Regions from separate parts of the Streptomyces sp. NPDC047974 genome, predicted to be linked through region 1. Evidence: riboswitches for the same ligand, from Rfam matches in the RefSeq annotation. Region 1 holds a riboswitch; each other region holds the start of a gene.

Region 1 (3,355 bases):
CGTGCACCTGCTCGGCCCCGGGGACAGCGCGCACTTCGACTCGCTCACCCCGCACCGGATCGGCGCGGCCGGCCGCGCCGGTGCCGAGGTGCTCTTCGTCCACACGCTCCTGCAGAGCCCCGCCGCCGAGCTGTGCCTGGGCGGCGGCACCCCGCACTCCCGCTGAGCCCGAAAGGCTGGTCGACATGTCCGACAAGTCAGTGAATTCCGCCCCGGTCACCGGTGAGGAGCGCGGCGAGGGGAAGTTCCCCAAGGGGCTGGTGCTCCGCCTCTTCGCCTACCTGATCGCCGGTCACCTCTTCGCCGGCTTCCTCTACCTGCTCTTCATGCTGGGCGGGCAGAACCAGTGACCGGGCGGGAGGGCCCGCGGCCTCACGCCTCCGTGAGGAACCGCTCGCGCAGCCGCTCGCGGGTCTCCGGCGCCAGCTCCAGGCCGTCCGCGAGGTAGGCGTCCACGGAGCCCCAGGTGGCGTCGATGGCCTCGAAGGCCGCCCGCAGGTACTCCACCCGCGCGTCGAAGAGCGGGCTCAGCAGCTCCATCACCTCGGGCGCCATCGCGTCCCGGGCGGTGGGGCTGCGGCGCACCTTGTAGCGGCGGTGCGGGGCGCCGGACTTCACGTAGTCCGCCTCGATGGCCTCGCGCTCCACGCCGAGGGCGAGCAGGGTGATCGCGATCGAGAGCCCGGCGCGGTCCTTGCCGGCCGCGCAGTGCATCAGGGCCGGGACGGCCTCCTCGGCGAGGGCGTGCAGGATGCGGCTGTGCTCGGCGGTCCGCTCCACGATCATCCGGCGGTACGCGGAGGTCATCCGGTCCGCCGCCTTTCCGTCGCCGAGCAGGTCCCGCAGCGTGTCGAGGTCGCCCTCGCGGACCATCCGCCAGAACTCCTTGCCGTCGGCCGGGTCGCTCAGGGGTATGTTCACGTTCCGCACGCCCGGGAGCTCCACGTCCGGACCCTCCACCTTGGCGTCGGCCTCGTTGCGGAAGTCGAAGATCGTGTGCAGGCCGAGGCCGGAGAGGAAGGCCGCGTCGGACTCGGTGGCGTCGGCGAGGTGACCGCTGCGGAAGAGGGTGCCGGGCCGGACCGCGCGTCCGTCGGTGGTCGGCAGGCCGGCCACGTCCCGGAAGTTGCGGACCGCCGCGAGCTCGGGCTCGCCGGGTTCGAGGGTCTTGACCTGCGGCAGCTGCTGCGTCACGGATGCTCCTGGTGGTAGGCGTTCACGGGGCCCGTACGAGATCGGTTCCCCCCGCAATCATCCCGTCGAGCGCGGCGCGGCGCACCCCCCTGGACGGTAATGGGCGATCTGTCCGTATTGGAAGGTCTTGGGGTAACGCGCCCCGGTTGAGGGGGAGATGGAATTCGGCGCGTGAGCAGGGTCATAGAGGTGACGGATCGTGGCCGACCGCCCGGTCCAACCCCCCTCCCCGAAAAGGGAATCGAGGGACCGTCATCCACGGAGGGTGACCGGAATTCCAGGCCCGAAGATCGTCCCGGAATGCCCGTCGAATTCCGTGGCTTGTTCGCGCCGACCCGGCTCGTCTAGCGTCGCCGTCAATCCGGTCGGACCGCCGAATCCTGCCACCGTCCGGAATTCACACCCGTCCACGCTGGCAGGAGCGGGGGACCCAAGGAAGTACGCCGGTCCCGCGACGCAGGACGGCTAGGGGTGAAGCCGCGTGAGAAACGCGGCCGGACATCTCCAGTCCGAACCCGACAGCTCACCTCGCAGGCGCCGGAGAGGAATTCGCCATGCCCGCGAAGGGTAAGCACCGCCGCCAGAAGTCCACCCTGATCACCCGTGGCCTCGTCGCCGCCGGCACCGGTGGCGCCGTCGTCGCGCTGCCGCTGATCGGCGCCACCGGCGCCCACGCCGCCGAGCAGGCCGCCCCGGCCGCCGTCTCCGGCACCGTGATCGCCGCCGCGCAGGTCCAGGCCAAAGCCGCCCCGGCCGCCAAGGCCGCCGCCCCGACCACGTACTCCGTCGTCGCCGGCGACTACCTGTCCAAGATCGCCGCCGACCACGACGTCGCCGGCGGCTGGAAGCGGCTCTACGCCGACAACCGCCAGGTCGTCGGCGAGAACCCCTCGCTGATCCTCCCGGGCATGAAGCTCACCCTCGGCGCCAAGAACCCCGCCAAGGCCGCCGCCCCGAAGCCCGCCGCCCCGGCCGCCGCGCCGAAGGCCGCCCCGAAGGCCGCCGTCAAGGCCGCCCCGAAGGCCACGGCGAAGGCCACCGAGCAGACCCGCGCCTCCCGCTCCGCCGAGCGCGCCGCGGCCCCGGCCGCCGCCGCCCCGGCCGCGTCCGGCTGGGTCGCCCCGGTCTCCGGCGGCGTCTCCACGCCGTACCGCGCCTCCGGCTCCATGTGGTCCTCCGGCTACCACACCGGTGCCGACTTCATCGCCTCCTCCGGCACCACCGTCCGCGCCGTCGGCGCCGGCACGGTCGTCTCCGCCGGCTGGAGCGGCGCCTACGGCAACGAGGTCGTCATCCAGCACGCCGACGGCAACTACTCGCAGTACGCCCACCTCTCCTCCCTGGCCGTCTCCGCCGGCCAGTCGGTGAGCGGCGGCCAGCAGATCGGTCTCTCCGGCTCCACCGGCAACTCGACCGGCCCGCACCTGCACTTCGAGATCCGCACCTCGCCGAGCTACGGCGCGGACATCGACCCGCTGGCCTACCTGCGCCAGCACGGGGTCTCCATCTGACCCGTCCGGACCAACGGACACGGCGAAGGCCCGGCACCCGCGTGCCGGGCCTTCGCCCTATTCCGGGCTTGGCAAATTCTTTATCGGTGGCATATATCACCCGCCGTCAACCCCTCCTTACGGTCGCGTAGGTCACATCCGGAAAGGAAGGATGTGCTGTCGTGGCAGACGATTCGAGAGCAACAGAAGAGAACGTGTTCGGGGCGGTCGGGGGATTCGGGTCGTACGCGGCGATCGGTGACAGCTTCACCGAGGGCGTCGGAGACCCGGGGCCGGACGGGACCTATGTCGGCTGGGCGGACCGCTTCGCGGTGCTCCTCGCCGACCAGCTGCCGGACCACCAGGAATTCCGCTACGCGAACCTCGCGGTCCGCGGCCGCCTCCTCGACCAGATCGTGGCCGAGCAGGTCCCCCGGGCCAAGGAGCTCGCCCCCGACCTGGTCACCTTCTGCGCGGGCGGCAACGACATCATCCGCCCCGGCACCGACCCCGACGACGTCGCCGAGCGGTTCGAGCGGGCGGTGCGGGACCTCACCTCCGCCGTCGGCACCGTCATGGTGACCACCGGCTTCGACACCCGTGACGTACCGGTGCTCAAGCACCTGCGCGGCAAGATCGCCACGTACACGGCCCACGTCCGCGCCATCGCC
Region 2 (3,355 bases), on a different contig from region 1:
GGCCCCGGACCGCACGGCCCGGTGGCGGGCCCCGACCGGTCAGGAGTTCTCAGGTGGCGCACCCTCGGGGCGAGGAGCCCGGCGGCCGTACCGCCGGGACCGGCGGTGTGCCCCGGGGACCCTACGGGGGCGAGCCGCGGCCGCCCGTCGCCTTCGGGGCGACCCGGAGGTTCCTGCAGGCGCTGCCGCCGCTGATCATCATCGGCGGGGTGGCCTTCGACCTGTCCACCCCGCCCTCGTACACGGCGGCGCCGCTCTTCTCCGCCGCGCCGCTGGTCGCCGCGCCGTTCTTCTCCCGGCTCACGACCCTGGTGACCGGGCTCGCGGCGATCCTCGCCTCGGTCGGGCTGCACGCGTACAACGACACGCTCTCCGACGTGCCCTCGCTCACCGAGACCCTCACCGTGGTGACCGTCTCCGCCCTCGCGATGCTGATCAACCTGGTGGTGCGGCGCAGCGGCGAGCGGCTGGCGTCGGCGCGGGTGATCGCCGAGGCGGCGCAGCGGGCGGTGCTTCCGATGCCGGCGGAGCGGATCGCGGGGCTCCAGTGCGCGGCGCGGTACGAGGCGGCGCAGGCGGACGCGTTCATCGGCGGCGACCTCTTCGCCGTGCAGGACACTCCGCACGGGGTGCGGCTCGTGGTCGGGGACGTGCGGGGCAAGGGGATGGACGCGGTGGAGGCGGTGGCCGTGGTGATCGGCGCCTTCCGGGAGGCGGCCGAGCAGGAGGCGGCCCTGGAGGGGGTGGCGGCGCGGCTCGAACGGGCGCTGACCCGGGAGGGGACGCGGCGCGAGGGCCTCGACGCCTTCGAGGGGTTCACCACGGCGGTGCTCGCCGAGATCCCGCGCGAGGGCGGGGTCGTACGGATCGTGAACCGGGGGCATCCGCCGCCGCTGCTGCTGTACGGGGACGGGCGGCTGGAGCCGCTGGAGCCGACCGAGGCGGCGCTGCCGCTCGGGATGGGGGAGCTGGCGGTGGGGCCGGACCGGGCCGACGAGTGGCCGTACCCGCCGGGCACGACGCTGCTGTTCCACACGGACGGGTTGTCGGAGGCGCGGGACGCGCGGGGGGTCTTCTACGATCCGGCGGCGCGGCTCGCGGGAGCGGTCTTCCCGGGGCCCGGGGAGCTCCTGGACGCGCTCGTGGACGACGTGCGGCGGCACACCGGCGGGCGTTCGACGGACGACATGGCGCTGCTCGCGGTGAGCCGGCCGGCGGCGGGTGCGCCGGAGCGGCGGCGGACGATGCCGGTGGTGCCGCCGGGACCGGCGCGTTGACGCGGGTACCGCACGTCCGACCCCGGTCACGGTCCGTGCTCACGAGGTCTCACAGCGATAACAATTGACATAACGTCAGATTCTCGGGGTGGAGCGAAGGCTCGCTGAAGGCGGCTCAACTCGGGCGATTCCCTGCCAATTCAATGAATGATCAAGGGGAACGGCTTGGAATAGGAGTGCGGTGTCTATTAACGTTCGATAACGCAGCGCGGTCGTCCCAGCCGTCGCAAGAGACGGCTCCGTGCGCACGTGCCGAATCCCGCAAGGGAACCGGGGAACCAACCCTTGGGGTGAATCGGGCCCCTCGCACCTCCCCCGTGCGAAGAGCCCGTAGGAGACCTTCCTGCTCCGAACCCGTCAGCTAACCCGGTAGGCGAGAAGGAAGGAAAGGAGCGCGCCTCCGTGGCGTCCAACACCCCCGTACCCGAAGCCCCCTTCGACCCCTTCGGCGGCCCGGGTGCCGTCGGCGCGGACGATCCGGACGGCTTCGCGCCCGGCGCGTACGAGACGGCCTCCTTCACCCCCGCCCCCGGCGAGTGGAACCCGACCGAGGGCTCCCTGCGCGCCGAGAGCCGCTCCGGCGGCCGGCACCGGGTCGTGAAGCAGCGGTCCAACTTCGCCCGCTCCTCCACCGTCCTCGGCGTCGGCGTCATCGCCGCCGTCGGCGCGGGCGGCCTCGCCACCGCGCAGGAGAAGGCCCCCGTCGCCATCTCCCTCCCCGACCTGCCCGACCTGGGCCTGCCGGACGCCCACGACCTGCCCGGCGTCGGCGACCTCCTGCCCGGCGGCGAGGAGGAGAAGACCGCCCCGGTCCGCGAGTCCGCGCCGGCCCCGGCCGGCGGCGTCGCCGCGAAGCCGCTGACCTCGGTCACGTACACCGCCCCGGCCGACACCGCCGCCGGCACCGAGGCCGTGGAGCGCACCGCCACCACCGCCGACGCCGGCGAGGCCCTGCGCGCCCGCATCCTCCAGCAGGCCGAACAGCAGCAGCAGGCCGCCGCCGACGCCGAGAAGCTCGCCGCCGAGAAGGCCGCCGCGGAGAAGGCCGCCGCCGACGCCCAGGCGCAGGCCGAGGCCGCCGCGAAGGCCGAGGCCGACCGCATCGCCGCCGAGAAGGCCAAGGCGGAGGCGGAGCGGCTCGCCGCGGAGAAGGCCGAGGCCGAGCGCATCGCCGCCGAGAAGGCGGAGGCCGAGCGGCTCGCCCAGCTGGCCGCCAGCTACTCCATGCCGCTCTCCTCCTACACCCTCACCTCCACCTACATGCAGTCCGGCTCGATGTGGTCATCCGGCTACCACACCGGCCTCGACTTCGCCGCCCCCACCGGCACCCCGCTCAAGGCGGTGCACGGCGGCACCATCAAGTCGGCCGGCTGGTCCGGCTCGTACGGCTACCGGATCGTCCTGGAGCTGGAGGACGGCACCGAGGTCTGGTACTGCCACCTCTCCTCGATGACCGTGGCCGCCGGCCAGACCGTCACCACCGGCGAGACCATCGGCCGCGTCGGCGCCACCGGCAACGTCACGGGTCCCCACCTCCACATGGAGGTCCACACCCCCGACGGTTCGGGCATCGACCCGGCGGAGTGGCTGCGCTCCAAGGGCCTGTCGGTCTGACCCCCGACGCATGAGCGTTCCGGCCGGGGTTCAGGCTCCTCGACCGGAATAGGCCCGGCGGCGCAGGGGGTTGAGTACGTCATGTCCTCACCCCTGCGCCCGCTGGGCACCTCCGACCTGCACGTCTTCCCGCTCGCCCTCGGCGGCAACGTCTTCGGCTGGAGCGCCGACGAGGAGCGGTCCTTCGCCGTCCTCGACGCCTACGCCGCCGCGGGCGGCAACTTCCTGGACACCGCCGACGTCTACTCCGAGTGGGTCGAGGGCAACGAGGGCGGGGAGTCCGAGACCATCATCGGCCGCTGGATGGCCGCCCGCGGCAACCGCTCCGACATCGTCGTCGCCACCAAGGTCGGCCACCACTCCCGCCTCAAGGGCCTGGCCGCCACCACCATCAAGGCCGGCGCGGAGGAGTCCCTGCGCCGCCTCGGCACCGACTACATCGACCTCTACTACACGCACTTCGA
Region 3 (3,355 bases), on a different contig from region 1:
GGTGCGCCGCTGGGCGGCCCGGGCCGCCCCGAGCGGTTCGAGCAGCGCCCTGACGTCGAGGAGGTCGGCGGCCTCCTGGTCGGTGGGCTCGGCGACATGGGCGCCCGCGTGCCGGCGGCTGACGACGAAGCCCTCGGACTCCAGGGTGCGCAGCGCCTCGCGGACCGGGACGCGGGAGACGCCGTAACGGCGGGCGAGCTGTTCCTCGGTCAGCCGGCTGCCGCGCTCGAAGATCCCCGAGACGATGTCGTCCCGGATCGCCGTGCATACCGATTGCGCGGGAACCCGCATGTCCGACCTCCGTATTCGCTCCGCGCGCACCGAATTCGAGCAGCGCCGTTCACGCGACTCTATTGCAGGGCGCGGGAAATTCCGATGCCCCCTCGGAATTCGTCCGGTTCGCGGTGGAATCCCTCCGGATCCGGAGCACCGCACCCGCTCGCCGGGGCGCGAAAAGGCCCCGGCTCGTGGGAGCCGGGGCCTTTCGGTGCAGCGGGGGCGCGGGACGTCAGAGGCTGACGCCGCGGGCGCGGAGGTACGCGACGGGGTTGATGTCGGAGCCGTACTCGGCGGTGGTCCGGGCCTCGAAGTGGAGGTGCGGGCCGGTGGAGTTGCCGGTCGAGCCGGAGACGCCTATCTGCTGGCCGGGCTCGACGCTCTGGCCGACATAGACGCCGATGGACGACAGGTGGCCGTACTGGGTGTACGTGCCGTCGTTCATCCGGATCACGATGTTGTTGCCGTACGCGCCGCCCCAGCCGGCCTCGACGACGGTGCCGGAGCCGACGGAGACGACCGAGCTGCCGTAGGAGGCGTGGAAGTCGACGCCGGAGTGGCTGCCGGAGGACCAGAGCGAGCCGCCGGTCTTGTAGCCGGTGGAGACGTACGAGCCGGCGACCGGGAGGTTGAAGGAGGCGAGCCGGCGGCGCTCGGCCTCACGGGCGGCGCGCTCCTTGGCCTCGCGGATCTCCTGGGCGCGGGCCTCGGCCTTGCGCTTCGCCTCGGCGCGCGCCTTGGCCCGGGCCTCGGCCTCGGTGGCCTCCCGCTCCTGGGCGGCGGCCTGCGCGTTGACCTGGTCGGCGATGGACTCGTCGGCGATCACCCGGGTGAGGCCGGTGTCCTCGGGGGAACGGTCGTCCGTGTCGGCGGCGAGCGCCGGGGAGGCCAGGGTGCCGACGACGCCGGTGGTCGCGAGGGCGGCCACGCCGGCGATGCCGGCGCTGCGGCGAGCCAGTCGGCTCGCACCACGATGCTTCCCGGTGGCACGGGTGAACGCCAAGACGGTTCCTTTCCTTCCTTCTCGCCTACCGGGTTAGCTGACGGGTTCGGAGCAGGAAGGTCTCCTACGGACCCCTCCGCGTGGCGAAGGCGTCCGATTCACCCCAGGGACTGCGTGGGTCCCCGGCTCCCCAGGCTCGCGCCTGACGGGGACTCGGCGATGTCTGTCCGGTTGCCGCGGGTGCGGCGCGTGCGTCGGGTCGGACAGACGGATCGACGCTAGGCCGGACGGATGTCGATCGCCAAACAGACACGCTCATTTGTAAGACATGCCACAGGGCATACGATCATCTTTGACGCCGTAACGGACAAAGCGGAGGTCTCCGGCGCTTCTACGCACCGGAGACCTCCGCCCGGGGTTGACGACCGGTCAACTCACCGTGGGCCTACTCACCCGGAGTCAACTCACCATGGGTCGGCTCACCCCGAGGTCGGCTCCCCACGAGGTCGGCTCCCCACGAGGTCGGCTCACCACGAGGTCGGCTCACCCCGGGATCAGCTCACCACCGTCACCTCGCCGATGCCGAGGGCCCGCACGGGCTCCTCGATCTGCGACGCGTCGCCCACCAGGACCGTGACGAGCCGGTCCACCGGGAAGGCGCTGACGACGGCGGCCGTGGCCTCGACCGTGCCGGTCTCGGCGAGCCGCGCGTACAGCCGGGCCTGGTAGTCGTCCGGGAGGTGCTGCTCGACCTGGTCGGAGAGGGTCGCGGCGACCGACGCGGCCGTCTCGTACTTGAGCGGGGCCACGCCCACCAGGTTCTGCACCGCCACGTCCCGCTCGGCGTCGGTCAGACCGCCCTCCGCCAGGGTGCGGAGCACCTGCCACAGGTCGCCGAGGGCCGGACCGGTGTTGGGGGTGTCGACCGAGCCGCTGATCGCGAGCATCGAGGCGCCGTGCCCCTCGCCGTCCGAGCGGAGCACCTGCCCGAAGGCGCGCACGCCGTACGTGTACCCCTTCTCCTCGCGCAGGACGGCGTCCAGACGGGACGTCAGGGTGCCGCCGAGGCAGTAGACGCCGAGGACCTGCGCGGCCCACACGGAGTCGTGGCGGTCCGGGCCGATCCGGCCGATCAGCAGCTGGGTCTGGACCGCCCCGGGGCGGTCGACGATGACGACCCGTCCGGTGTCGTCGGCGGTGATCGGCGCCATCGGGCGCGGCGCGGCCGGCTTGCCGCTCCAGCCGCCCAGGGTCTCGGCGAGCACCTTGTCGAGGTCGACGCCGGTGAGGTCGCCGACGACGACCGCGGTGGCGGCGGCGGGCCGCAGGTGCGCGTCGTAGAAGGCGCGGACGGCGGCGGCGTCGATGGCCTTCACCGTCTCCTCGGTGCCCTGGCGGGGCCGGGACATCCGGGTCGCGGCCGGGAAGAGCTCCTTGTAGAGCTGCTTCGCGGCACGGCGGCTCGGGTTGGCCGCCTCGTGCGGGATCTCGTCGAGCCGGTTGTCCACCAGGCGCTTGACCTCGTCCGGGTCGAAGGCCGGGGAGATCAGCGCCTCGGCGACCAGCCCGAGCGCCTTGGGGAGCCGGGAGACCGGGACCTCCAGGGAGACCCGGACGCCGGGGTGGTCCGCGTGGGCGTCGAGCGTGGCGCCGCAGCGCTCCAGCTCGGCCGCGAACTCCTCGGCGGCCCGCTCGGTGGTCCCCTCGGAGAGGGCGCGCGCCATGATCGTGGCGACGCCGTCGAGGCCCTCGGGCTCGGCGTCCAGCGGCGCGTCGAGGAAGATCTCGACGGCCACGACCTGCTGGCCGGGGCGGTGGCAGCGGAGCACCGTCAGGCCGTTGTCGAGCGCGCCGCGCTCGGGGGCCGGGAAGGCCCACGGCCTGGCCGTGCCGGCCTTCGGCTGCGGGTGGAACTCCATGCTCGTCAGGGACGTGGCGGCGTCGGTCACCGGTCCGCTCCTTCCTCGTCGTCGCCGTCGGCGCTGTCGGCGCTGTCGTCGGTGGACACCGGCTCGTAGACCAGCACCGCGCGGTTGTCGGGGCGCAGCCGGGCCGCGGCCACCTCGCGCACCTCGTCGGCGGTGACGGCGAGGACGCGGTCGACCGCGGTCAGGGCGAGCTGCGGGTCGCCGAACA
Region 4 (3,355 bases), on a different contig from region 1:
CGGCCGACTGCCGCGAACAGGGCCTGTCCGTGGGCTGTTTCCGGCCCCCGTCGGTGCCGGACGGCATCTCGCGGCTGCGGCTGACGGCCCGCGCGGACCTCACGGACGCGGAGATCGGGCGCGCGGTCGCCACGATCGTGCGGACCGCGCCGGCCGGGGCGCGCTGACCACCCGCACACAGCGGGCTCCCGATCCCGCCCACGCGCCGTCGACAGGCCCGGAGTTCACCGCTTCGGGCGACAGAACGGGGCATATCTCGGGAGAACGACCCACCCGGGTGCCCGATCGGTGGCAGGCTGACGCGGAGCGCGAGCCGGGGCGACGCCCCCGGCGGGAAAGGGACGACGTCGCCATGGCAGATCACCAGGAAGCATCCGTCACTCTGCCCAGCGAGCCCGGCGCGGTCGCCACGGCGCGGAGGTTCGTGGCGGAGGCGCTCGGCCGCTGGGGTCTGGACGACGGCGGCGACACGGCGGACTCGATCCGGCTGATGGTCTCGGAGCTGGCGACCAACGCGGTGCTGCACACCTTCGGGCAGTCGCCCACCTTCACCGTCGAGCTCCGCCTCGACCGCGAGGAGGTGCTGCGGATCGGCGTCACCGACAGCCATCCGCGCTTCCCGCGCCGGCTCCCGGCCGCCGTCCAGCAGGACAACGGCCGCGGCATGGTGATCATCCGGGTCCTCGCCGCCGAGGCCGGCGGACGGCTCTCGGTGACGGCGACCGCCGAGGGCGGCAAGACGGTGTGGATCACGCTGCCCTGGGCCGCGGCGGCCGTTCCGGCCTGCTGAACCGGTTCGCCGGGGCCGGACCGCTCACTCGGCGTGCTGCCGCGTCGAGGGCCATGAGCCGCCGGCGAAGTGGGGAGCCCAGTAGTAGGGGTTGACCTCTTCGAGCCTGCGGGCGATCCAGCGGGTGGGGTCCTCGGGGTCGGGCACGCCGACCTCCACGTCGGGCCCCCAGAGCGCGAGGCGCTCCTGGCAGACGCCGCACGGCGGCAGGATGACGTAACGGCCGTCCTCCGGGTCGCGGAAGACGCAGACGGACGCGGTCACCGCGCGGTCCAGGGTGTACGCCTGGCAGTAGGCGCCGGTCTCCTGGCACAGGGTGACGCTCGCGTGGATGTTGTCGAAACCGACGCTCGTCAGGATCCGCCCGTCGTCGAGACGGACGGCGGCGGCCCCGCCGGGCTCCTCGGGGGACCAGCGGCGGTCCAGCTGGGCCACGGCGGCGTCGACGAGTTCCTGATCGAGTGTCATGGCCGCATCCTAGGAGCCGGGTCCCGGAAGGGGCGTCCCGGTTTCCGGAGGCGTGCGCGGGAAGAGCGCCCGCGGTGAGGGGTGCGGCGGCGCCACCGCACCCCGGGGACACCACCGCGGGCGCCCGGTGGGTCAGCGCACGCGGCCGTAGTAGACCTTCGAGGACCAGATCCGGTCGAGCTTCACCCAGGAGCCGGTCTTGGGCGAGTGCCAGATCTTGCCGCTGCCGGCGTAGATCCCCACGTGGTAGACCCTGCCGCCCGAGTGGAAGAAGACCAGGTCCCCCTTCTGTCGGCCGGCGGCGGAGATGTGCCGGGTCTTGTTGTACTGCTGCTGCGCGGTGCGCGGCAGCGTCTTTCCCGCCTTCTTGTAGGCGTAGAGCGTGAGCCCGGAGCAGTCGAAGCGGGTGGGGCCCGCCGAGCCGTACCGGTAGGGCGCGCCCTTCTTGGACGCCGCCACGTTCAGGGCCTGCGTCGCGTGGGAGGTGGCCGCCTGGGCCTCGGGTGCGGCTCCCGGTGCGAGGAGCGTGCCGCCGACGGCGGCGAGGGTGAGAGCCGAGACGGCTCCGGCCCGGGACAGCAGGGACGGGACATGCATCTGCGCAGTCATGCGCAACCCTTCGTCAGCCGCCTGTGAAGGATGACCTGTCGGGTTCGGGCAGGCGAAGATGCCCGGCCGCGGCTGCGGCTTCACCCCAAGGGACGGCCGCGCCGGGGATACGGCGCGATCGACCCGTACTGCTCGGGTCCTCCACTCCTGCCGGTCCAATCCTGTCGACCAGACGTCCGGGACGGCGGCAGGACTCGGCGTCCGCCCGGACCGCCCCGCCTGGATGGCGGGGGCTTGTCGTCGTCGAGGATCTTGACCCACGGTTCGGTCGAAAACCGAGCGGAAACGACGTTATGTGAGGCTCCTCACGACTGATCCATACGGGTGGACAAGAGGGTTTCGTGATCGTCGTAGGTTTGGCCGACGAGCCCCGTACCAGCATCGGAATGCCTGATTCCGCCAAATGCGTACACCTGTTGCGCAACTCGCACACTTCATCTGTCGGTCGCGCGACTACGCCGGACGGGGGATGGATCCTGCGTCCCGTGTCGGCCGTCCGGGGCTCGACACGACACGTCGGAATGTCAACTGGCCCGCGTGCCGGGCACGGTGACGCGGGCGGCCCGCCGCTCGCCGTCCAACACCCGCAGCGCGCAGGCCAATGTCTCGGAGTGGACCTCGCTCTCGCCCCGCATATGCATGAGCGTCAGGGCCTCGCGCAGCGCCTCCGCCCGCCCGACCAGGGCCTGCGCGGCCCGCAGGGCCCCATAGGTATGCGATCCCCTGGATGGATTGATCTTCCCCAGAAGGTCGACGACTTCGAGGTAGGCGTCGATCAACTGCCCCTCGGCGCGCGTCAGGGCGGGCAGCGGCGGAAGCTCCGGCACCATCGCGGTCTCACCGTGCCGTCGGCGTGCCGGAGTCGGCCCGACGCGTGCCGACGATCGAGTCGACCAGGCCGTACGCGAGCGCCGCCGGCGCGTCGAGGACGGTCAGGCGCTCGGTGTCGGCGGCGACCTCGGCCGCCTCCCGGCCGGTGTACGCGGAGAGGAGTCCGGTCATCACGTCGCGTAGCCGCAGCAGTTCGCGCGCCTGGAGGTCCAGGTCGGAGAGCCGGCCGGCGAGCGGCTCGTCGAGGATCGGCTGGCGCAGGGTGACCCGGGCGCCGGGCAGCATCATGCGCTTGCCGGGCGCGCCCGCGGCGAGCAGGACCGCCGCCGTGGAGCCGGCCTGGCCGAGGCAGGTGGTCTCCACGTCGCTCGCCAGGCTGCGCATGGTGTCGTGGATCGCGGTCGTCGCGGTGATCGAGCCGCCGGGGGAGTTGAGGTAGAGCGCGATGTCCCGCCCCGGATCCGCGTGGTCCAGGTGGAGGAGCTGGGCGATCACGTCGCTCGCGGCGACGTCGTCGACGGTCGTGCCGAGGAGGACGATCCGGTTCTCCAGGAGCTTCGCGTAGGGATCGAGGGTCCGGGTGCCGTACGAGGTCCGCTCCGAGAACTCCGGCAGTACGTGACGTGCGTCCATCAGGGGTGCCTCCTTCTGTAAAAA

The links. Region 1 has a riboswitch for cyclic di-AMP ahead of AB0E19_RS05430 (LysM peptidoglycan-binding domain-containing M23 family metallopeptidase). Riboswitches for the same ligand answer to the same signal wherever they lie in the genome.
Region 2: another riboswitch for cyclic di-AMP. It lies ahead of AB0E19_RS24920 (M23 family metallopeptidase); the one in region 1 lies ahead of AB0E19_RS05430 (LysM peptidoglycan-binding domain-containing M23 family metallopeptidase).
Region 3: another riboswitch for cyclic di-AMP. It lies ahead of AB0E19_RS31145 (M23 family metallopeptidase); the one in region 1 lies ahead of AB0E19_RS05430 (LysM peptidoglycan-binding domain-containing M23 family metallopeptidase).
Region 4: another riboswitch for cyclic di-AMP. It lies ahead of AB0E19_RS28150 (C40 family peptidase); the one in region 1 lies ahead of AB0E19_RS05430 (LysM peptidoglycan-binding domain-containing M23 family metallopeptidase).

The regions. Positions count from the first base shown of each region.
Region 1 is NZ_JBEZNU010000002.1:527,104-530,458, reverse strand. It holds gene AB0E19_RS05445 (helix-turn-helix domain-containing protein) at 1-166, shown strand, start outside; gene AB0E19_RS05440 (DUF6126 family protein) at 186-350, shown strand; gene AB0E19_RS05435 (tyrosine-protein phosphatase) at 373-1,194, opposite strand; cyclic di-AMP (ydaO/yuaA leader) riboswitch at 1,589-1,744, shown strand; gene AB0E19_RS05430 (LysM peptidoglycan-binding domain-containing M23 family metallopeptidase) at 1,749-2,705, shown strand; gene AB0E19_RS05425 (SGNH/GDSL hydrolase family protein) at 2,867-3,355, shown strand, end outside.
Region 2 is NZ_JBEZNU010000018.1:141,558-144,912, forward strand. It holds gene AB0E19_RS24915 (PP2C family protein-serine/threonine phosphatase) at 108-1,277, shown strand; cyclic di-AMP (ydaO/yuaA leader) riboswitch at 1,518-1,668, shown strand; gene AB0E19_RS24920 (M23 family metallopeptidase) at 1,680-2,891, shown strand; gene AB0E19_RS24925 (aldo/keto reductase) at 2,973-3,355, shown strand, end outside.
Region 3 is NZ_JBEZNU010000029.1:52,705-56,059, reverse strand. It holds gene AB0E19_RS31150 (GntR family transcriptional regulator) at 1-291, opposite strand, end outside; gene AB0E19_RS31145 (M23 family metallopeptidase) at 509-1,279, opposite strand; cyclic di-AMP (ydaO/yuaA leader) riboswitch at 1,287-1,448, opposite strand; gene AB0E19_RS31140 (pitrilysin family protein) at 1,774-3,138, opposite strand; gene AB0E19_RS31135 (pitrilysin family protein) at 3,165-3,355, opposite strand, start outside.
Region 4 is NZ_JBEZNU010000023.1:88,215-91,569, forward strand. It holds gene AB0E19_RS28135 (8-amino-7-oxononanoate synthase) at 1-167, shown strand, start outside; gene AB0E19_RS28140 (ATP-binding protein) at 353-790, shown strand; gene AB0E19_RS28145 (cytidine deaminase) at 815-1,258, opposite strand; gene AB0E19_RS28150 (C40 family peptidase) at 1,391-1,867, opposite strand; cyclic di-AMP (ydaO/yuaA leader) riboswitch at 1,871-2,077, opposite strand; gene AB0E19_RS28155 (hypothetical protein) at 2,392-2,697, opposite strand; gene AB0E19_RS28160 (ATP-dependent Clp protease proteolytic subunit) at 2,705-3,331, opposite strand.